2 regions of the Pseudomonas migulae genome follow, and region 2 is predicted to be linked to the other one. Evidence: riboswitches for the same ligand, from Rfam matches in the RefSeq annotation. Region 2 holds a riboswitch; the other holds the start of a gene.
What was found. Region 2 has a riboswitch for cobalamin ahead of cobO (cob(I)yrinic acid a,c-diamide adenosyltransferase). Riboswitches for the same ligand answer to the same signal wherever they lie in the genome.
Positions count from the first base shown of each region.

Region 1 (7,931 bases), 4.7 Mb from region 2:
ACACCCCGGGCATCGGCATCCGCGTCTTTATCACACAGCCTGGCACCCAGTACGCCGAGACCTGCATTGCTTATTGCAAGCCGGGCGAAGAAAAACCTGAAGACACGGCGCTGGGGCTGAAAAGCTTCACCGCTTACATCGACTCGTTCAGCGAAGCTTTCCTGGACGATGCGGTTGTCGACTACGCCACCGACCGCATGGGCGGCCAGCTGACCATCAAGGCGCCAAACGCCAAAGTCCCGATGGTCAACGCCGACAGCCCGGTCAACGAGCGCATCAACTACTACCTGCAAACCGAGATCAACCCGGGGCTCGCCAGTCACGGCGGTCAGGTCAGCCTGATCGATGTGGTCGAAGACGGCATCGCCGTGTTGAAGTTCGGCGGTGGTTGCCAGGGCTGCGGCCAGGCAGACGTCACCCTGCGTGAAGGCATTGAGCGCACCTTGCTCGAGCGCATTCCCGAGCTCAAAGGTGTACGTGACGTGACCGACCACACGCAGAAAGAAAACGCCTACTACTAAGGTGTTCGCTGCAGAAACAAAAAAACGGCACCCGTGAGTGCCGTTTTTTTATGGTTGATCGGTCCCTGTGGCTCAGGGTCTGTAGAGATGCGCATGCCCGGCGCGATATAGCGACGACTCACTGAAGTGATCGCTCCCCAACACCCGACCGACCAGAATCAACGCCGTCCGCCGAAACCCCTTCGCCTCAACCTTCCCGGCAATATCCGCCAGCGTCCCAACCACCCAGTCCTGATCCGGCCAGGTCGCGCGGTGAATCACCGCTATCGGACAGTCCGCGCCGTAATGCGGCAGCAATTCAACCAGGATTTTCTGCAGATGATTCACCCCCAGGTGAATCGCCATGGTCGCCCCGTGCTGCGCCAGACTCCCCAATTCCTCACCGGCCGGCATCGCAGTCTTGTCCGCGTAGCGAGTCAGAATCACGCTCTGTGAAACGTCCGGCAACGTCAGCTCGGCGCCCAAAAGCGCCGCACAGGCCGCCGTTGCGGTGACACCTGGAATGATTTCAAACGGAATATCGAGTTCACGCAGGTAGCGAATCTGTTCGCCAATCGCGCCATAAAGGCTTGGATCGCCCGAGTGCACCCGTGCCACATCCTGGCCATTGGCATGGGCAGACTTGATCAGTTCGATGATCTGCTCCAGGTGCAGTTCGGCGCTGTTGACCACCTGTTCGGCGCAATGGCCTTCCAGCACCGCGGCGGGCACCAGGGAGCCGGCGTAGATGATCACCGGGCAGCTCCGGATCAGCCGCTGGCCTTTGACGGTGATCAGTTCCGGGTCGCCGGGACCTGCGCCAATGAAATAGACGGTCATCGTCGTTTCCTGTCAGAAAAAGGGACTGGGCAAGGCTTCAGATGAAGATTGCTCATGATCGAAGGCGAGGATTATCGAGGATTTTACGCAGTGCAGGCCAATGCCAGGGTGGCCTGGGCGTATTTTTGTCGCGAGATCAGCAGTTTTGCCGGTGCCTGGGCCAGTTGTTCCGCGAGGGCGAGGGCGGTGCTTTCCGCTACGCCGTAGCAGCCGGTGCGTTCGAAAGCGATGTCGGACAGGTGGCTGAGTTGCGGTTTGTAACCTTCCAGTTGCTGGCTATTGAAATACATCAACGGCAATCCCAGTTGTTCGGCGAGCTCGACCAGGCCGGGTTCATCACGCTTCAGGTCGATGCTGGCCAAGGCCTTGATCTGGTGAAGTTCGATGTGATGAGCCTGTAATGCCTGATCGAGTAACGCCCGCAGCGTGCTGACGGGGCAGCCGCGCTGGCAGCCCAGGCCGACAACTAAAGTCGGCGCTGTGCCAGTGTCTGTCATGCGTGGTATTGGCCATCGCTTTTGCGGCGGAACAACCAGGCGCTGATCAGGCCCAGGGCCAGCCAGAACGCGACGTTGGTCAGCTGCGAAGCGATTTTGAACTGGGCTTCCAGGGCTTCCGGCGCGAGCATCGAGTGCACTTCCGGTTGCGGGGCGCCAATGACGTGAGGAACGGCGAGAATCGCCACGCCCAGGAGCTTCATCAGCCAATGACGGCTGAACACGATCAGCGCGATGCCGACAGCGGTGGACGCTGCCGTGCCGATCCACCAGATTTGTCGTTGTGCCAGGTCCGCCGCGGCAGTGCCCGGCAGTTCCGGTGGCAGGCCGAGGGTCGGTGCCAGTACAAACGTGGCGTAACCGGCCAGGCCCCAGAGCAGGCCTTGGGAGGTTTTGGTCGGCGCACGCAAGGTGTAGAGACCGGCGAGCATCAGGGCAAAACCGACTGCAACCACCAGATTGCCGCCGGTGGTCGACAACACGCGCTGCCAGCCGTCTTCCGGTTCCCAGGCTTCGGCATCGTGGGTGTGAGCGGCGGCGCCAGCGGCGTGTTCATGAACTTCAACAGCCGCAGGCTCAGATTTTTCGTAAGTCTCGGCTTGCAGAATCAGCGGTGCGACCCAGAAACTTTGCAGCAGGGTCAGCAACAGGGCTGCCAGCAGCCCGGTGAAACCTGCGGTTTGCGCAATACGCTTGATCATGTCGGCAGGTCTCAGTGGCACGGGAACGCGGAGCTGTGACGGGTATCGTGCGCGGCATTGTGCACCGCTTCGATGTGCGAGAAACCGGCGAAATACACGAGGCACGCGCCAAGGATCGATGCGCAGATGGCAGCGGTCAGGCGTTGAGCCAAGGTGGTAGTGGTGGTGGTGGCGGATGTGTGGCCGGTGCTGCTGATGATCGACATGGCGCTTCCCTCTGGTCTGTCAGCGGGTGAATAGAGCGCATGGAAGATCCCTGCAAATCGGGCTCGCAGAGATTCAAACAGCGCCCGCCCACCGCGGGTTTGTTGTTCAGTGAACGTAATCGTCACTTTGTGTTGCGGGCCGGTCTCCGGGCTCGCGAGGGGCTTTGGCATTCACCGAAACCTGCAAGCGTCACCTTCCCATGCCGAACTGCTGGCACAGTGGATCTGACGCTTCGCTCGCTTACCGTTGCGGGGGCAGCACCGGACTGACATGGCTTTGAGTAAAGCACATGATTCACCGGTTTCCCGTTTCACCCTGTGAAGGGCACCCGTAACAAGGCGTGTAGGAGAGCATGGGCGGGGGTTGGGCGTCAATTGGCAAGGGTTCTCAACTCGGTGGGAGGGCAAGGGCAAGGAGTGTTACCTGTGGCGAGGGGATTTATCCCCGTTCGGCGGAGAAGCCGTCGCAATACCTGCTTGCGGGATGTGCCTGAAAGAATGCATGGGGTTGCTGCGCAGCCCAACGGGGATAAATCCCCTCGCCACAGGTAACCTGCCTTGCCACAAGGGATTGCAATCAACTGACGGACATTGACCCGCTCCCACACCATGCGTAGCCTTGCGCTTTCGAGGTTCTTCGGCATTTGCCGAAGCTAAGAAGGGAACGCGGTCGATGCCGCGGCTGCCCCCGCAACTGTGAACGGTGATGTTCGCTGCCACGCCACTGCACGCTCCAGCCCTGGAGCCCGCGGGAAGGCGCAGCGAACGCCAGTCTAGCGACAGGCACACCGTCAGCCAGGAGACCTGCCTCGAACCGAATTCTCACTACAACCGGGCGGGGTGATCCGGTGGCGAAATCTTCCGCGCGCCTGCCTGTGCAGCAGCGGTCGTCGTCCCGTATGCCCGCCACCTTGCCAAAGGGCATCCGATGAAAACACTGGCCAAACTTCCCGTCACCATCGTTACCGGCTTCCTCGGCTCGGGCAAGACCACCTTGCTGCGGCACATGCTCGACAACGCTCAGGGCCGCCGCATCGCGGTGATCGTCAACGAGTTCGGCGAACTGGGCATCGACGGCGAAATCCTCAAGCAATGCTCCATCGGCTGCACCGAAGAAGAAGCCAACGGTCGGGTCTACGAACTGGCCAACGGCTGCCTGTGCTGCACCGTCCAGGAAGAGTTCTTCCCGGTGATGCGCGAACTGGTCGCCCGTCGTGGCGACCTCGATCACATCCTGATCGAAACGTCGGGCCTGGCCCTGCCAAAGCCTTTGGTCCAAGCCTTCCAGTGGCCGGAAATCCGCAGCGCCTGCACGGTTGACGCGGTGATCACCGTCGTCGACAGCCCGGCCGTTGCCGCCGGCACCTTCGCCGCTTTCCCGGACCAGGTCGACGCCCAGCGCAAACTCGATCCGAACCTGGACCACGAATCGCCCCTGCACGAACTGTTCGCCGACCAACTGGCCAGCGCCGACCTGGTGATCCTCAACAAGGCCGACCTGATCAGCCCGGAAGACCTGGCCCGCGTACGCCTGGAAGTCGCTGAAGAACTGCCGCCAGCGGTGAAAATCATCGAAGCCAGCAGCGGTCGCTTGCCACTGGACGTGCTGATCGGCCTCGGTGCCGGTTCCGAAGAACACATCGACAGCCGCCACAGTCATCACGATCACCACCATGAAGGCGAAGATGATCACGATCACGACGCGTTCGACTCCATTTCCATCGAACTGCCACAAGCCGACGAAAGTCTGCTGCTGGACGCGCTGACCCAACTGGTGGTCAAGCACGGCATTCTGCGGGTCAAAGGTTTCGCCGCGATTCCGAACAAGCCGATGCGCCTGCTGATCCAGGGCGTGGGCACGCGTTTCGACAAGCACTTCGACCGTCAGTGGGGCGCCGATGAAGCGCGCACCACGCGTCTGGTGTTGATCGGTCAGGAGCTGGATGCCGTGCAACTCGAAGCGCAACTGCGCGCCGCGCTCAGCGTCTGACCCATGCACCTGCTCAGGACCCAGCCCGGCGGTTTCGTGTCGGATGACAACATTGCCGACCTTGGACAAACCCCCGCCGAGTTGGTGATCCTGTGCAGCGGCGATTCCAGCCTGGCGCTGCTCGCCGAAGCGGCGCAGCAGTTGCCGGACGATTACCCGAGCGTGCGTCTGGCGAACCCGATGCAGGTGCAAAATCACGCGTCGGTCGACCTGTATGTCGATGAAGTACTGCGCCACGCCAAGGTGATTTTGATTTCGTTGCACGGCGGCATCGCTTATTGGCGTTACGGCGTCGAACGTCTGGTCGAACTTTCGCAGCGCGGTGTGCAGCTGATTCTGGTGCCCGGCGATGATCGCCCGGACCCGGAGCTCAGCGACCTCAGCACCGTGATTGCCGAAGACCGCGACCGGCTCTGGCATTACCTGCGCCAGGGCGGCATGGCCAACGCCCTCGATCTGTTTCGCTGCGTGGCCAATCGCTGGCTGGATCGCGACTACACGTGGGCCGAGCCACAAACCCTGCCGCGCACCGCGATCTACCACCCGCAAAAAAGCCCCGCTGCACTGAGTGATTGGCAAGCCGAATGGCACGCCGATCAACCGGTGGCGGCGGTGCTGTTTTACCGCTCGCATTTGCAAGCGGCGAACACCGCGTTCATTGATGTTTTCTGCCAGCGTTTGCAAGCGGCGGGGTTGAACCCTTTGCCGATTGCCGTGGCCAGTTTGAAGGAGCCCGGCTGCCTGACGGTGGTTGAGGACTGGCTGGATGAAGTCGAAGCAGGGGTGATTCTCAACACCACCGGTTTCGCTCAATCCAGCCCCGAAGCGCCGCACTTGCGGCCGTTTCGCCGCAATATCCCGGTGATCCAGGCGATCTGCGCTCAGGACAACGAACCCGGTTGGCGTGCCAGCGAACAGGGCCTCGGCCCGCGGGATCTGGCGATGCACATCGCGCTGCCGGAACTGGATGGGCGGATCATCAGCCGCCCGATCAGCTTCAAGGACCTGGCATGGCGCAGCGAGCGCAGTCAGTCCGATGTGGTCTGCTACCGACCTGCACCGGAACGCATGGATTTTGTCGCCGAACTGGCGCGGCGCTGGATCGATCTGGCGCGACTGCCGAACAGCGAAAAACGCATCGCGTTGATCCTCGCCAATTACCCGACCCGTGACGGGCGCATTGGCAATGGCGTCGGCCTCGATACACCGGCCGCAGCGTTGAACATCCTCCGTGCGTTACACGCACAGGGTTATCCGCTGCCCGCCGAACTGCCGGACAGCGGCACCGCGTTGATCCAGCAATTGCTCGGCGGTGTCAGCAACGATCTCGATACCCTCGACCAGCGTCCGTGTCATCAAAGCCTGGCGCTGGACGACTACAACCTGATGTTCGACGCCTTGCCCGAGGCCAACCGCCAGGCCGTGCTGGAACGCTGGGGCGCGCCCGAAGGCGACCCGATGTTCCGTGGCGGACGGATGATGATCGCCGGGCTGCGTTTCGGCCTGACCTTCATCGGCATTCAACCGGCGCGCGGTTATCAAGTCGATCCGAGCGCGGTGTATCACGACCCGGACCTGGTGCCGCCCCACGGCTACCTGGCGTTCTACTTCTGGTTGCGCAACACCTACGGCGCCCACGGCGTGATCCACGTCGGCAAACACGGCAACCTCGAATGGCTGCCGGGCAAAGGCGTCGGGCTGTCGGACAACTGCTGGCCGGACGCGTTGCTCGGGCCGCTGCCGAACATCTATCCGTTCATCGTCAACGACCCGGGCGAGGGCGCCCAGGCCAAGCGTCGCACCCAGGCGGTGATCATCGATCACTTGATGCCACCGCTGACCCGCGCCGAAACCTACGGCCCGCTGCGTAATCTCGAGCTGCTGGCCGACGAGTATTACGAAGCGCAACTGCTTGATCCGCGTCGCGCCCGGGAGTTGCAGCGCGACATCCTGCAATTGGTGCGCGACACCCACATCGACCGCGAGCTGCTGCTGGACGAGAAGCTCGACAGCGATGCTGACGCGGCGATCTGGTTGCCGCGCCTCGACACTTACCTGTGCGACTTGAAAGAGTCGCAGATCCGTGACGGCCTGCACATCTTCGGCGAGTCGCCGACCGGACGGTTGCGCATCGATACGTTGCTGGCCTTGCTGCGCATTCCCCGTGGCGACGGGCGAGGGGCGCAATCGAGTGTACTGCGGGCGTTGGCCAAGGCTTTTGAATTGGGTTTCGATCCTCTGGATTGTGCGTTGGCGGAGCCTTGGGTTGGGCCTCGGCCGGATGCCTTGTCAGCGATCAGCGATGAACTTTGGCGCACGGCGGGCGATACGCGCGAACGCTTGGAGCTGTTCGCCGCGCAACTCATCGAGCAAACCCTGAATACCGACGCCGAACCCGGTGGGATCGAGCCTTTGTGGCGAGGGAGCTTGCTCCCGTTGGTTCGCGAAGCGGACCCAAAAAACGGGACTGCTGCGCAGTCCAGCGGGAGCAAGCTCCCTCGCCACACAAGCCCGTTCCCTAAAGAAGGTTGGGATGAGATTGGCGCCATCCTCGACAACCTGCGCGAAGTGGTCGCGCCGCGCCTGGACGCCTGCGGCCCGGCGGAAATGCGCGGTCTGCTCGACGCCCTCGGCGGTCGTTTCGTCCCGGCCGGCCCTAGCGGCGCGCCAAGTCGTGGTCGCCTGGACGTGCTGCCGACCGGGCGCAATTTCTACTCGGTGGACGTGCGCAACCTGCCGACCACCACCGCCTGGCGCATCGGTTTCCAGTCGGCGAACCTGATTCTTGAGCGGCACTTGCAGGATCACGGTGATCACCTGCGTCAGCTCGGCCTGTCGGTCTGGGGCACCGCGACCATGCGCACCGGCGGCGATGACATCGCCCAAGCCATGGCGTTGATGGGCGTGCGGCCGGTCTGGGCGACGGGCAGTCAGCGCGTCGACGATTTCGAGATTCTGCCGCTGAGCCTGCTCGACCGTCCGCGGGTCGACGTGACCCTGCGCGTGTCCGGTTTCTTCCGTGATGCGTTTGCCAATCTGATCCGTCTGTTCGACGCCGCCGTGCAGGCGGTCGCTGCGCTGGATGAGCCGGACGATCTCAATCCATTGGCCGCCAAGGTCCGCGCCGAGCGGGAAACGCTGCTGCAATCGGGGCTCGATGAAGAAGCGGCCAAGCGTCAGGCCGGTTGGCGCATCTT
Region 1 covers NZ_JALJWR010000001.1:1,106,482-1,114,412, reverse strand. The annotation lists gene nfuA (Fe-S biogenesis protein NfuA) at 1-521, shown strand, start outside; gene cobM (precorrin-4 C(11)-methyltransferase) at 594-1,340, opposite strand; gene J2Y86_RS05095 (cobalamin biosynthesis protein) at 1,424-1,837, opposite strand; gene J2Y86_RS05090 (CbtA family protein) at 1,834-2,538, opposite strand; gene J2Y86_RS05085 (CbtB domain-containing protein) at 2,550-2,744, opposite strand; cobalamin riboswitch at 2,865-3,092, opposite strand; cobalamin riboswitch at 3,358-3,570, shown strand; gene cobW (cobalamin biosynthesis protein CobW) at 3,673-4,734, shown strand; gene cobN (cobaltochelatase subunit CobN) at 4,738-7,931, shown strand, end outside.
Region 1: linked by a shared signal. The riboswitch ahead of cobW (cobalamin biosynthesis protein CobW) and the one ahead of cobO (cob(I)yrinic acid a,c-diamide adenosyltransferase) in region 2 are both predicted to bind cobalamin.

Region 2 (7,931 bases):
CGAATAAAGAAACCCAGCCCATGCCCAGTCCTTCGGCACGGGACGCCAGCCACAGGTTCTGGATCGCGCAGGACAGCGAGGCCATGTCCATTTCCGGCAAGGTGCGGCGGCCGAAGATGTGGCGCTCGCGATCGTCCATCAGCGCAGCGACCAACACCTCGGCACAGTCGTTGATGCCTTCGACTTTCAGCTTCATGAATTCGTCGGTGCGTTCGCCGAGGGCTTCGGCGGTGCGGATGCGTTCCTGTTCCACCAACAACTGGATCTTGCCGCGCAAGGCGCGATCGCTGATGCGGATGAATCGCCAGGGCTGCATCAGGCCGACGCTCGGCGCCTGGTGCGCGGCTTCGAGCAGGCGCCGGAGCAACTCGGGTTCGACGGTGCCGCCGCTGAAGTGGCGCATGTCGCGGCGTTCGGCGATCGCGCGATACACCGCTTCCCGTTCGGCCTGACTGAAGGCGTTGTCGGTCATGGCCTCTTCGCGAGCAAGCCCGCTCCCACAGTTGACCGCGTTTCTTCAGGCAACGCGCTGATTAATGTGGGAGCGGGCTTGCTCGCGAAGGCGGCATCAAGGTCCGGTGCAAACAACGCGGCTACCGCAGATGGATTCGACGGGAAATAGAAGTGCACATAGGAAGCCGTCATCCGCCCCTCACGATAAACCGCCTCCGCCCCGCGCCCGCCGTTAGGGCTCAGGCCGCGAGCAATCGGTTCAAGCTCGGTGCTGGTCAACGAATGATGATAGGTGTGCCCGCGCAGCGAACCTTCCGGCAAGTCGACCGCCTGCAACGCCAGCGCCGCCAGCCGTTTCTGCATCACCGCGTCACCGGCCAGCAACCCCACCAGTTCTGCGCGAGTGCCTTCGACATCGGTCAACGAGTCGAGCAAATACAACATCCCGCCGCACTCGGCCAACAACGGTTTGCCCGCCGCGTGGTGAGCGCGAATCGCGTCAAGCATCGGGGTGTTCTGTGCCAGCGCCACATGGTGCAATTCCGGGTAACCGCCTGGTAGATAGAGGCTGTCGGTTTCCGGCAACTGTGCATCGCGGATTGGCGAGAAAAACACCAGTTCAGCGCCCATGGCTCGCAGCAAATCCAGGCTCGCGCCGTAGGTGAAGGCGAAGGCTTCGTCACGGGCCACGGCAATCCGTACACCGGCCAGCAACGGCTCGGCAGCGATCACTTCTGGAGCGGCGAACTCCACCGGCGGCGGCAGCGCAACGTCACAACTGTTGGCCAGTGATTCGGCCGCCGCATCGAGGCGCACGTCGAGATCGTTCAGCTCACTGGCCTGAACCAGACCGAGGTGCCGACTCGGCAATTCAATCCCGGTTTCCCGGGACAACGCGCCGTACCAGCGCAAGCCTTCAGTGAGACTGCCTTCAAGCAACTGTGCATGACGCAAGGTGCCCACACGGTTGGCCAGCACCCCGGCGAACGGCAGGTCCGGCTGATACTTAGCCAACCCCAGCGCCAGCGCACCAAAGGTCTGCGCCATCGCCGTGCCGTCAATCACCCCGAGCACCGGCACACCGAAATGCCGCGCCAGGTCAGCGCTGGACGGCGTACCGTCAAACAAGCCCATGACGCCTTCGATCAGAATCAGATCCGCTTCGCCGGCGGCTTCCCACAACAGTCGACGACTTTCCTGCTCGCCGACCATCCACATGTCCAGTTGATACACCGGCGCACCGCTGGCGCGCTCGAGAATCATCGGGTCGAGAAAATCAGGGCCGCATTTGAACACGCGAACCTTGCGCCCCTGGTTGCGATGCAAACGGGCCAGCGCGGCGGTGACGGTGGTCTTGCCCTGACCGGAGGCCGGCGCGGCAATCAAGACCGCCGGGCAATGACGTGGTTGACTCACAATTCGACGCCTTTTTGCGCTTTGATCCCGGCCTGGAAGGCGTGCTTGATGACGCCCATTTCCGTGACGGTGTCGGCCAGTTCGATCATTTCCGGCTTGGCGCCGCGACCGGTCACCACCACGTGCTGCATCGGCGGCCGCGCCTGCAAGTCGCTGAGCACCTGATCGAGGTCGAGGTAACCGTGCTTGAGGGCGATGTTCAGTTCATCCAGCACGACCAGACCGATCGATGGATCACGCAGCAGTTCACGGGACACGGCCCAGGCCGCTTCGGCGGCGGCGATATCACGCTGGCGGTCCTGGGTTTCCCAGGTAAAGCCCTCGCCCATCACATGAAAACGCACCTGCTCGGGGAAGCGCCGGAAAAACAGTTCTTCGCCCGTGCTGTTGCGGCCCTTGATGAACTGCACCACGCCGCACTGCATGCCGTGGCCCATGGAGCGGGCGAGCATGCCGAACGCCGAGCTGCTTTTGCCTTTGCCGTTGCCGGTCAGCACCAGCAGCAGGCCGCACTCATTCGGCGAATTGGCGATGCGTTCGTCGATCACGGCTTTTTTGCGCTGCATGCGCGCCAGGTGGCGTTCGTCACGATCGGGAGTATCAGTCATGGGGGAGCTCTCCGTTGAGGCTGGATAACGGCGGGCAGGCACAAGAATAGACGGCAAGAAGCCTGGCATCGCCCACCGTGATGCCGCTGGATGGATCAGGCCGGTCTCCGGGCTCATGAGCGGCGTTACGCCTGACTGCGCGCCTTCCCATGCCGATATCGACACAGTGGCAAAAATGCGCAGTCTTCACTCATTTACCGTTGCGGGGGCAGCGCCGGGATCGTGATTGTTCATGAAGTGAACGAACGCACTCACCGGCTTCCCTGTTTCACTCTGTCGACCAAGGCCACAGAGCACCTGAAACAAGCCGCGAAGGTTAGAGGGTTGAGGGTGGAGCGTCAATTAAAGCCGGGACGCCGTCCGGCGAATAACTGCCGTCGATCAATTATCTGACGCCAATCTTGTGCCACACTCTCAGCAGTGATATCAAAGCGCCACAACCTGACAACACAATAACAAGGGTGAGCCACATGCAAGGCATGATCATCAGCAATCCGAAGCTGGAATTCCTGCGCCCGGTGCTGGAACGCTGGTTTGACTGTATCAACCGCTACAACGCCGTGCGCGGCGATAACGACACGCCTTACTGGTACGACGAAAAAGCCAACCTCGGCTTGCTCTCGGCCGCCGCGTGGATGGCGGAAATGGTCACGCTGCAAAACACACCGACCCGTAAACAGAACGAGGAAGGCGAACGCAACGCCCGCGCCGACCTGTTCATCGCCACCAGCGAAGAGCGCGCCTACCTTCAAGCCACGCAACGCTGGCCGCGGGTCAACAGCCTGAACCTTACACAGGCGCTCGCCGATATCACCAGCGACGCCAGGCGAATCAGCTACGCCAGCGACCTGAAACTCGGCTGCCTGTTCGTTGCACCGCAAAAAGCCCAGCACGGAGCTACCCCGGAAGAACTCCAGGACATGGTCGACGACCTGCAAAAGGAACACACCTGCGCCGTCGCCTGGTATTTCCCCTACGCCTACCGCAAGTTGCGCAATGAAGCGGGCAACTATCACCCCGGCATCGCCGTGCTGTTCAAGGAAGCCCGGGGCTGACCGGTTGAACCATCGCGGGTTTGCGCTTCTCTATTGATCAGGTCACTGCATTTATAGGGAAATCAGCATGCGCAAGCCCCAGCTCGTTCTCGTCATCGCCCTCGCCGGAGGGCTCGCCGCCTGCGGTGAAACCTCCAGCCTGCAAGTCTCCGACGGCACCGGCCCGACACCCAAATTGCCAGAACCGAACAAAACCCTGATCCCGACGGTGAACATCGCCCCGGCGATCGGCTGGGCTGACGGTGCCAAACCCACCGCCGCAGCGGGCACTCAGGTGGCTGCGTTCGCCGAAGGCCTCGATCACCCGCGCTGGCTGTATGTGCTGCCGAACGGCGACGTGCTCGTCGCCGAAACCAACGCGCCGCCCAAACCCGACGATGGCAAAGGCGTCAAAGGCTGGGTCATGAAAAAAGTCATGGGCCGCGCCGGTGCCGCCGTACCGAGCCCGAACCGCATCACGCTGTTGCGGGACAAGGACCACGACGGCATCGCCGAAACCCGCACAGTGTTCCTGGAAAACCTCAACTCGCCCTTCGGCATGACGCTGGTCGGCAACGACCTGTATGTCGCCGACACGGATCGCTTGCTGCGCTTCCGCTATGAGGATGGCGACACGGTAATCAAGTCGCAGCCGATCAAAGTGGTTGATCTGCCGGGCGGGACGCTGAATCACCACTGGACCAAAAACGTCATCGCCAGCAAGGACGGCAGCAAGCTGTACGTGACGGTGGGCTCCAACAGCAACGTCGGCGAAAACGGCATGGACCAGGAAGAAGGTCGCGCGGCGATCTGGGAAGTGGATCGCGCCACCGGCAATCACCGGATCTTCGCTTCGGGGATTCGCAATCCAAATGGTCTGGCCTGGGAGCCCCGGAGGGGTGCGCTGTGGACGGCCGTCAACGAGCGGGATGAAATCGGCAGCGACCTGGTGCCGGACTACATCACTTCGGTGAAGGACGGCGGTTTCTACGGCTGGCCTTACAGCTACTACGGCCAGCACATCGACATTCGCGTCGAGCCGCAAAACCCGGACCTGGTGGCCAAGGCCATCGCGCCGGATTACGCAGTCGGCCCGCACACCGCGTCGCTGGGCCTGACGTTTGCGGAAGGCAACACGCTGCCAGCGCAATTCAAGGAAGGCGCCTTCATCGGCCAGCACGGCTCATGGAACCGCAAGCCGCACAGTGGCTACAAAGTGATTTTCGTGCCATTCAGTGCCGGCAAGCCGACCGGGCAACCGGTGGATGTACTCACGGGTTTCCTCAATGACGATGAGAAAGCCATGGGCCGGCCGGTGGGTGTGGTGATTGATCAGCAGGGTGATTTGCTGGTGGCGGATGATGTGGGGAACAAGGTGTGGCGGGTTTCTGCGGCTAAATAACGTATTGCCGCGAAATGCATAATCCTGTGGGAGCGGGCTTGCCCGCGATAGGGTCGGTACATTCAGCATCAATGTGACTGAAAGATCGCTATCGCGGGCAAGCCCGCTCCCTCAAGGACCGCGTTACCGTTTACGGCAGAGTGTCAATCCATCCCCCAACGGCAACAGCGACAGATCCACACGCGAGTCATCCTTCAAGGCGAGATTCAGCGCCTGGATGGCTCGGGTGTCTTCACTCTCGGGATTGCGCTCAAGCACCCGCCCGCTCCACAGCGTGTTGTCGAACACCGCCAGGCCACCGACGCGCAGCAGACGCAGCGCGTGCTCCAGGTAGGCGGGATAGTTAGCCTTGTCGGCATCAATGAACATCAAATCGAATGGTTCGGGCTGGTCCAACCGAGCCAGGGTTTCCAGCGCCGGCGCCAGGCGCAGGTCAATCCGCTCGGCAAGTCCTGCTTCCTGCCAGTAACGGCGCGCCGTGGCGTTGTAGTCACCAGGAATGTCACAGCAGATCAGCGAGCCGTCCTCCGGCAACGCCGCCGCCATGCACAACGCGCTGTAACCGGTAAAGGTGCCGACTTCCAGCAAACGCCTGGCGCCGGTGAGCTTCACCAGTAATGCGAGAAACTGACCCTGCTCCGGCGCTATCTGCCAGCGCGCCATCGGCAACGCCTGGGTTTCATCGCGCAAGCGTTTGAGCAGCGGCGTTTCCCTCAGGGAAACGTCGAGCAGGTATTGATACAGTGAGTCGTCGAGATTGAGCGTGCGAGCGGTCATGACAACCTCTGCGTTCTATGGGTTACGCGCCAGGTGCTCAGGTTGCAGGACGCGCTTGGCGCTGAGGTAGGCTTTTTGCCAATAAGCCTTGGACAAGCTGTCGAGCTTCACCGTGCCACCCGTGGCCGGCGCATGGACGAAGCGACCTTCGCCGACATAGATCCCAGCGTGGCTGACCTGAGAGCCGCCATTGGTGGCGAAGAAAATCAGGTCGCCGGTTTGCAGGCCTTCCTTGCCGACATTGGCCGCTTGCATGCTGATCATCTCGCGGGTGGTGCGCGGCAGCGAGATGCCGGTGACGTCACGGTAGACATAACCGATCAGGCCGCTGCAATCGAACCCGGAATCCGGCGTGTTGCCGCCCCAGCGATAAGGTGTGCCAACCAGGCCCAACGCGCGAAACAGCACGTCTTCAGCTTCAGGAGAAAAAGGTTGTGATGACCCGAAAACAATCGGCGCGCGAACCACTGGCGCAGGCGGCGGTGTACGGCTGGCGCAGGCGCTGAGCAGCGCTGCGAAGAACATGAGTGCGAGGCGGGCCGACATCGTCATAAGCAGAACATCCTGATCTGGCTGCGGCTTTTTTCTGCCGACAGGGCAGAAAAGAAAACCGCCTGCGCAGGACGCAGGCGGTTTGCCATCAATAATAGATCAGGATTCTAGCGGCTATGCGGCAAACTTCAAGTAAGACTTTAAGTTCGCCTTACAAACTGTCCGCCTACTCTGTTGCAGAGCGGCTTTTTGTCGCCACCGAAGTGACGACAGGCTGAAGCATTACTTGCGGGCCGTGACCACGGTCGGGGCCATCGCGAGTGCACGCTTGGCTTCGATGAAGGTCTTGCTCCAGTAGCTGTCGCCCAGGCTATCGACCCGGACACCACCGCTTTTGCGGCTGCTGGAGTGGATGAACTGGTTGTCACCGAGGTAGATCCCGGCGTGACTGACACGACCGCGACGGCCGTTGGTGGCGAAGAACAGCAGGTCGCCCGGCTTGAGCGCACTGCGAGCAACCAGCGGTGCGTCCACGTTGATCATTTCGCGAGTGGAACGCGGCAGGTTCATGCCGGCCTCTTCGCGGAACAGATATCCGATGAAACCGCTGCAATCGAAGCCAGCCTCGGAGGTGCCGCCGAAACGGTAACGGGTACCGATCAGGGACATGCCACGTTCGAGGATGCTGTCGGCCAGAACCGGAAGCTGGTACGACTTGCCGTCGGCGAAGTCAGCCAGTTCTTTGTCGGTGGCCAGCTCTTCCTGGAAAAGAACGGAAGAAGATTGCGCAGTAACTGAATTTTTAACCTGCTGTTGAGGCGCTTGCTCCGACACTGGAGTGTGGGCTGCGCAACCGAACAACAGGGTGACGAGTGCGAGAGGCACGAGGGGTGCAAAGCGATTTAGCATGGGCACGACCGTGGCTGATAGTTGTAAAGAAGCCGAGACTATGCCCGCTATCATCCTCATTTGCAAATTCAATCGAACTTTATGTGACTTTCCGGTTTCGCGTTTCCATCTAAGCGCTTAAGCCCCATTTAGACGCTTGCGCGGCCTACACCCTGTAGGAAAGCGAACTTTTTGGCGCCTGAAATATGCCAAAACCCTTGCAGGACTTGGGCTTTACCAGCCCAGCGTCTCTTTAAGGAACGGAATGGTCAGCTTGCGCTGAGCTTGAAGAGAGGCCTGATCGAGACGCTCAAGCAGTTCGAACAGCGCGCTCATGCTGCGAGTGCCACGGGTCAGGATAAAATGTCCGACTTCATCGGTCAGGTGCAATCCACGACGGGACGCACGAAGTTGCAAGGCACGCAATTTGTCTTCGTCGGACAGCGGTCGCATCTGAAAAATCAGCGCCAGCGTGAGACGGGATTTCAGGTCCGCCAGCTTCACCGGCAATTCACGCGGTGACGTCGACGCGGCAATCAGCAGGCGCCGACCGCTGTCACGCAGGCGATTGAACAGATGGAACAACGCTTCTTCCCAGTCCGCCTTGCCGGCCACCGCCTGCAGATCATCCAGGCAGACCAGTTCGTACTGTTCGAGGTTGTCGAGAATTTCGATGCCGCGATCCATCAACTCGGCCAGTGGCAGATACACCGCCGTTTCACCCATCTGTTCGAAGCGCAAACAGGCCGCCTGCAACAAATGCGTGCGCCCTACCCCGTGCTTGCCCCAGAGATAAATCAGGCTTTCGGTCCAGCCGGCGTCGGCTTCGCACAGCCGCTCGACATAGCCGAGTGCAGCGGC
Region 2 covers NZ_JALJWR010000001.1:5,761,611-5,769,541, reverse strand. The annotation lists gene bluB (5,6-dimethylbenzimidazole synthase) at 1-472, opposite strand, end outside; gene J2Y86_RS26490 (cobyrinate a,c-diamide synthase) at 469-1,869, opposite strand; gene cobO (cob(I)yrinic acid a,c-diamide adenosyltransferase) at 1,866-2,477, opposite strand; cobalamin riboswitch at 2,559-2,793, opposite strand; gene J2Y86_RS26480 (hypothetical protein) at 2,948-3,532, shown strand; gene J2Y86_RS26475 (PQQ-dependent sugar dehydrogenase) at 3,600-4,913, shown strand; gene J2Y86_RS26470 (O-methyltransferase) at 5,037-5,690, opposite strand; gene J2Y86_RS26465 (C40 family peptidase) at 5,706-6,242, opposite strand; gene J2Y86_RS26460 (C40 family peptidase) at 6,465-7,091, opposite strand; gene hda (DnaA regulatory inactivator Hda) at 7,305-7,931, opposite strand, start outside.